2 linked regions of the Geminicoccus roseus DSM 18922 genome follow. The protein of the gene in region 2 interacts with the protein of the main gene of each other region in a pairwise test. Links are inferred from orthologs where the notes say so. Each region holds a gene or a part of one and is shown on either strand. Other genes may lie near its edges.

What was found.
Region 1: the proteins of dps (region 2) and clpS interact in binary tests that used the Escherichia coli proteins (3 or more experiments, as listed by UniProt). The link is inferred for Geminicoccus roseus DSM 18922 from one-to-one orthologs.

What each region holds. Positions count from the first base shown.
Region 1 is NZ_KE386572.1:4,768,270-4,771,507, forward strand. The notes cover bases 9-2,925. They hold clpS (ATP-dependent Clp protease adapter ClpS), read right to left. Parts: upstream 1,672-2,925; coding sequence 1,345-1,671; downstream 9-1,344. Other genes in these bases: clpA (ATP-dependent Clp protease ATP-binding subunit ClpA), read right to left, coding at 9-1,206; GEMRO_RS0123555 (sodium:proton antiporter), read left to right, coding at 1,996-2,925. Also shown: more of clpA, read right to left, coding at 1-8; more of GEMRO_RS0123555, read left to right, coding at 2,926-3,238. UniProt on the Escherichia coli protein: Involved in the modulation of the specificity of the ClpAP-mediated ATP-dependent protein degradation.
Region 2 is NZ_ATYL01000003.1:51,700-54,933, forward strand. Bases 242-3,154 are described here. They hold dps (DNA starvation/stationary phase protection protein Dps), read left to right. Parts: upstream 242-1,410; coding sequence 1,411-1,899; downstream 1,900-3,154. Other genes in these bases: GEMRO_RS0100260 (glycosyltransferase family 2 protein), read right to left, coding at 242-1,128; GEMRO_RS0100270 (CsbD family protein), read right to left, coding at 2,066-2,248; GEMRO_RS0100275 (glycosyltransferase family 2 protein), read right to left, coding at 2,432-3,154. Outside these bases: GEMRO_RS0100255 (glycosyltransferase), read right to left, coding at 1-154; more of GEMRO_RS0100260, read right to left, coding at 175-241; more of GEMRO_RS0100275, read right to left, coding at 3,155-3,205.

The sequences.
Region 1 (3,238 bases), on a different replicon or contig from region 2:
GGGCAGCTTGCGGTCGTGGATGTAGCGCACCGCCAGCTTGACCGCCGCCTTCAGCGCGTTGTTGGTGTACTTGACCTGATGGTGCTCCTCGAAGCTCGGCTTCAGGCCATGCAGGATCTTGACGCTCTCGTCCTCAGTCGGCTCCGGGATGTCGATTTTCTGGAAGCGCCTGACCAGGGCGCGGTCCTTCTCGAAGTAGTTGCGGAACTCCTTGTAGGTCGTGCTGCCGATGCAGCGCAGGGCGCCCGAGGCCAGCGCCGGCTTGAGCAGGTTGGAGGCGTCGAGCGACCCGCCCGAGGTGGCGCCGGCGCCGATCACGGTGTGGATCTCGTCAATGAACAGGATCGCGCGCGGATCGTTCTCAAGTTCGCTGATCACGCCCTTCAGGCGTTCCTCGAAATCCCCGCGATAGCGGGTGCCGGCGAGCAGGGCGCCCATATCGAGCGAGTAGATCACGCAGTTCTTGAGGATCTCAGGCACATTGCCCTGGACGATCCGCAGGGCCAGCCCCTCGGCGATCGCGGTCTTCCCGACACCGGGGTCGCCGACGAACAGGGGGTTGTTTTTCGAGCGACGGCACAGGATCTGGATCGTGCGCTCGATCTCGCTGTCGCGACCGATCAGGATGTCGATCCTGCCGTCGACCGCCTTCTTGTTCAGGTGCACGCAGTACTGGGACAGCGCGTCCTTCTCGTCCTTCTTCTGTGCCGTCGGAGCACCCTCCTCGTCCCGCTCGTCCGCACCGCGCGGGCGACGATCCTCGGACATACCAGGCTTCTTCGAGATACCGTGGCTGATGTAGTTGACCGCGTCCAGCCGGGAGCAGTTCTGCTCCTGCAGGAAGAACACGGCGTGGCATTCGCGCTCGGAGAACAGCGCCACCAGCACGTTGGCGCCGGTCACCTCATGGCGCCCGGAGGACTGGACATGGATGGCGGCGCGCTGGATCACTCGCTGCAGCCCGGCGGTCGGCTTGGCATCCGTGCCGGCCTCCACCACCAGACCGCTCATCTCGTGCTCGAGATACTGGCCGAGCACCAGCTTGAGCCGGTCCAGGTCGACGGCGCACGCCTTCATCACCGCCAGCGCGTCCGGGTCCTCGGTCAGCGCCATCAACAGGTGCTCGAGCGTGGCGTATTCGTGCTGCTTGGCATTGGCCAGAGCCAGAGCCCGCCTCAGCGACTTTTCGAGATTGCGCGATAGCATGTTCGGGTCACTCGCCTGGCTGGGGTGAGACGGACGCGGAGACTGCTGAGGATCCGCCGTCCCTCGCTATGACCCCTCTTGTCTCCGGCCGGGCGGCCGGGGATTGGACAATCGACGAGATGTCGATCGTCATCGTCATCATTCCTTCTCCATCGTACATTGGAGAGGATGCTGGTTCTGGCGGGCGAAGTCGATGACCTGCATCACCTTCGTCTCGGCTACTTCGAACGTATAGACACCACAGACGCCGACACCCTTCTGGTGAACGTGCAGCATGATCTGCATCGCCTCCTCCGGGTTCTTGCGGAAGAATCTCTCCAGCACGTGCACGACGAACTCCATCGGCGTGTAGTCGTCGTTGAGCAGCAGCACTTTGTAGAGAGACGGCTTCTCGGTTCGGGTGTGCGACTTGGTCGCCACCCCGCCGTGTTCGATGATGTCCCGATCCTGGTCTCTGTCGCTCATCGCGATAGTCGTCTCACAGTCCCACGGTTCAGGGCCAACATTGACTTCCCGGGGTCCGAGGAGACCCGAGGTGCTCCAGTCCGATACGGACCATAACCCCCGTTGCGGGTGAAGGACAATCGCCCAGCAGTGCTTGCATGGCCGCTTTGTTCCCCTGTGGTTCCCGCACCACCGAGACAGCACAACAGCACGGATATGGGGTTGGTAGGGCGGTTCGTCATCCTTCCCTCGACATTCTGCATTCCGGCCGGCGAGCTTGATGGCCCGGTTGTCGCTCAAGGAGTGGGCTGGCATGGTCGCCGCGGTTCGAACCAAGGTCGACGCATGCCCCGCAATCCGTTCACTCTCCTGGCGCCAAGCGCACTCCTCTCCCTTGCCGCAATGCTTCCTTCACCGGCCCTGGCCGCCGCCACCGAGGTCGGGGTCACGGCCCATGGCTTCGTCGGCACCGACCTGCCGGTCTGGTGGGCGTTCCCGTTCGTCGGGCTTCTCCTGTCGATCGCGCTGATGCCGCTTCTGGCGCCGTCGGCGTGGCATCACCACTACGGCAAGATCGCGCTGGTCTGGGCCGCCCTGGTGGTCGTGCCGATGGTGCCGGCGCTGGGGATGGATGGAACGCTGTATGAATTGGCGCATGTGGGGCTGCTCGAGTACGTCCCGTTCATCCTTCTGCTTCTGGCGCTGTTCACGGTGGCCGGCGGCTTGCGTCTGGACGGATTCTTCGACGGCAGTCCCAGGTCCAACGTGACCGCCCTGCTGGTCGGCACCGGCCTGGCCAGCATCACCGGCACCACCGGTGCTGCCATGCTGCTGATCCGCCCGCTGATCCGCGCCAATGCCTGGAGGACGCGCCGCGTTCACACGGTGGTGTTCTTCATTTTCCTGGTGGCCAATATCGGGGGCTCGCTGACGCCGCTGGGCGACCCACCCTTGTTCCTTGGCTTCCTGAAGGGGGTGCCGTTCTTCTGGCCGACCGTGCATCTGTTCCTGCCCATGCTGGTGGCCGCCGCGATCCTCCTCGGCGCCTACTACCTCCTCGACCTGCGGCTCGCGATCGTGGACGGCACGCCGCCGCCTCGGGGCAAGCGGATCTTCGAAGGTGGCATCAACTTCGTCCTGCTGGCCGCGATCATGGGTGCGGTGCTGGTCAGCGGTATCTGGAACGGACCGGTGATCCTGCATGTCGAGGGTGTCGACATCACGGCCCAGGCACTGTTCCGCGACCTTGTTCTGGCGGCGATCACCGTGGTGTCGCTGCTGGTCACGCCCAAGAGCGCCCGGCTCGCGAACGAGTTCGGCTGGGGGCCGATCCTGGAGGTCGCCAAGCTGTTCGCCGCGATCTTCGTCACCATCGTGCCGGTGCTGTCGATGCTCAAGGCGGGGTTGGCCGGTCCGTTCGCACCGCTGGTGCAGGCGGTTGGAGACTCGCAGGGCGCCCCGGTGCCGGCCGCCTATTTCTGGGTGACGGGCATCCTGAGTTCGTTCCTGGACAATGCGCCGACCTATCTCGTGTTCTTCAACCTGGCTGGCGGCGACCCGGCGACGATGACCACCACCTATGTCGCGA
Region 2 (3,234 bases):
GCCGCTCGTGGTGATGCAGGATCGATTCGGTTTCGCGGGAGACCGGCACGATCACCGACAGCTGGAAGTCGGCCGGCGCGAAGTCGGCCGGGCCGGTCTCGGGCGACCCGAGGACGCTCTCGTCGGGGAGGGTAGGGGTGGTGGTGCGGGTCATGAGATCCGAGGAGGGCTGGGTCACTGGACTTCCCGACCGGCTGGGCGGACGGCGAGATCAACAAAGGGGGCCAGGCTCTTGGAGCGCGCGCCCCAGATCAACTGGCCGAGAAAGGCCAGGAAGATCAGGAACAGGGACAGGGCACCGAACAGCAGCGTCACGCCGGCGAAGACCACCGACGAGCCGGCATAGGAGGTATCGGCGAAGACCACCGCGGACACCGCAGCGAACAGCGTCAGCAGGAGGGTGACCATGGTCAACCCGCTCAGCCACATCAGGGGCGAGCGGGCGAAGGTCAGGATCGTGCGGATCGAGATCAGGTCGACGAAGACCTTGTAGATCCGCGAGAAGCCGTACTTCGAGGATCCATGCATCCGGGGATGATGACGCACCACGATCTCGGCGATCTTCGGCCGGGCGAGCGAGCTCATGGCCGGGATGAAGCGATGCATCTCGGAATAGAGCGGGATCTTCTTGATCAGGTCGGCCCGGTAGGCCTTGAGCGAGCAGCCATTGTCCTTGATCGGCACGCCGGTCACCCAGCCGATCAGCCGGTTGGCGACCTTGGAGGGCAGGACGCGCGACCAGTGGTCCTTGCGGTCCTTGCGCCATCCCACCACCAGGTCGTGGCCGGCCTCGATCTGTTCCAGGAAGCGCGGGATGTCGCGCGGGTCGTTCTGCAGGTCACCGTCCATGGTGACGAGCACCTTGCCGTTCGCGACATCGATCCCGGCCATCATCGCCTGGGTCTGGCCGTAGTTGCGGCGGAACTTGACGATGCGGACCTTCGGCTTGCCGTGCCTCGGCAATTCACTCAGCCGCTCGACCGTGCGGTCGCGCGAGCCATCATCGACGAAGACGAGCTCGACCTCCCGATCGATCGGGGCGATGGCATCACGGATCGCCTGGTACATCGGGAGGACATTGTCCTCCTCGTTGTAGACCGGGACGATGATCGACAGATCGACCGACATGACACTCCGTGCTGTCCAATGGCGGGCCCGCGCTCGGGCGGCCCTTGCGCAGGGTGTGTAGTCTGGGAAGCCTTCCATGAAAAGCGACACCTCCCCTCGTGCGCCATCGGGTGCGTCATTGACACCCAGGCGGGGTGCCGCGGACGCACTTCCGGCGCCGTCTGCCGGCCTGCGCGTGAGGAGAACCGGTAGGTTTCACGGAACGCCTGGGGCATTTTCCCGTTGGTAGACATCCGAAGTCGTCGCGGCGGTGCACCGGCCGCGACTCCAGGAGATGCCTTCATGAAGACCCATTCCACGAAGAACGACACCCCCTCGAACGTCAAGGCGACGGTCATCGAGCTGCTGAACAAGAACCTCGCCGCGTCCATCGATCTGGCGCTGCTGACCAAGCAGGCGCACTGGAACCTGAAAGGGCCCCAGTTCATCGCGGTGCACGAGATGCTGGACGGCTTCCGGACCCAGATCGACGGTCACGTCGACACGTTCGCCGAACGGGTCACGCAGCTCGGGGGCACCGCCCTGGGCAGCCTGCAGGCGGTCGCCAAGAACTCCTCGCTCGCACCGTACCCGACGGACATCTATGCGGTGGCCGACCACCTCAAGGCGCTGATCGAGCACTACGGCGCGGTGGCGAACATGGTCCGCAAGGCGATCGACGAATCCGAGGAAGCGGGCGATCCCACCACCGCCGACATCTTCACCCAGGCATCGCGGGATCTCGACAAGGCCCTGTGGTTCCTCGAGGCGCATGTCCAGGAGAGCCACTGACCAGGCTCGACCGGTCGGACCATCGGGATGCCGCAAGCATGGAAGAGCTTGGGGCATCCTTTCCGCCGCGCACCGGGCGGACGCTCCACAAAAAGGAACCGGCCCACCCCCTTCCGGGGGCGGGCCAGCCTCCAATCGTCCTGAGGGCTCATGCCCGTCGGAGTGATCAGCCTTTGTTGACGCTGTCGCGGACGCCCTTGGCTGCTTCGGTCACGTTGTCGGTAGCCTTCTTGGCATCACCCTTGACCTGATCGGCCTTGCCTTCGCTCTCGAGGCGCTGATCACCAGTGACCTTGCCGGCCGCTTCCTTGACGTTGCCCTTAACCTTGTCGGCGGTTCCGGATGACATCCTGTATTCCTTTCGAGCGTTGCTCACGTCAATACAACGTCCCTAGGGATGGTGCGTTCCAGTCAAGCGGCCCGAAAGCGGTCACGGACACGCGATCCCTTCATGACCGGCCGGAAATGCGACGTGGAGCAGGCAATGCCGATCCGGCGTGCCGGGAGCGCCGGATGGTTCCACCCTGGCGGTTCAGGAACTGGCAGGGCTGCGGGTCGGGAACAGGTGATACATGCCGTAATGGGCGAAATAGTAGAGGCTCCTGGCGAGGTTGAGCCCTTCCACCTCGCGATAGACCCGCCAGACATACCAAGCCGCCCGGATCTTGTTCCGGGAGACGGAGTTCCTGCGGACACGGTAGAATGCCAGCGGCTCTTCCAGCCGTTCGGCGGTCACACCCTGCTTCAGGATCTTGAGCCACAGGGCGTAATCCTGCCGACGCCGGATGTCGGGCATCAGCGGCCGGCCACATTTCTCGGTATCGAACATCACGGTCAGGCAACCAATCGTGGTCCGGTGGGCCAGGAGGTCCGCATAGGTGACGCTCGATAGGCCCTTTCTGACCTCCTCCGAACGCTCGCCGTCCTCGTTCACCGCCGTGTAGTAGGTGTGGCAAAAGGCGACGTCCCGCTCCCGCATGAAAGCCAGCTGCTTGCTGAGCTTGCTGGGCGCCCAGAGATCGTCGCTGTCCAGGAACGCCACATAGCGGCCTTGGGCGACGGAAAGCGCCGCGTTACGGCTCGCCGCCGGTCCCTGGTTCACTGGCGAGGCCAGGAGCCGGATCCGGGGATCGTCATCCTGGAGCGAGCGCACGATCGAGCAGGTATCGTCGCTCGACCCGTCGTCGGAAACGAGCAGTTCCCAATCCCGGAAGTCCTGGGCCTGGACCGACCGGATGCTCTCGCCGATGAAACGCGCGCTGTTGTGCGACGGCATGATGATGGAGACGGTGGCGTTCTGCGACACGGATAGGGAACCTCACGTCTCGGTGCGGC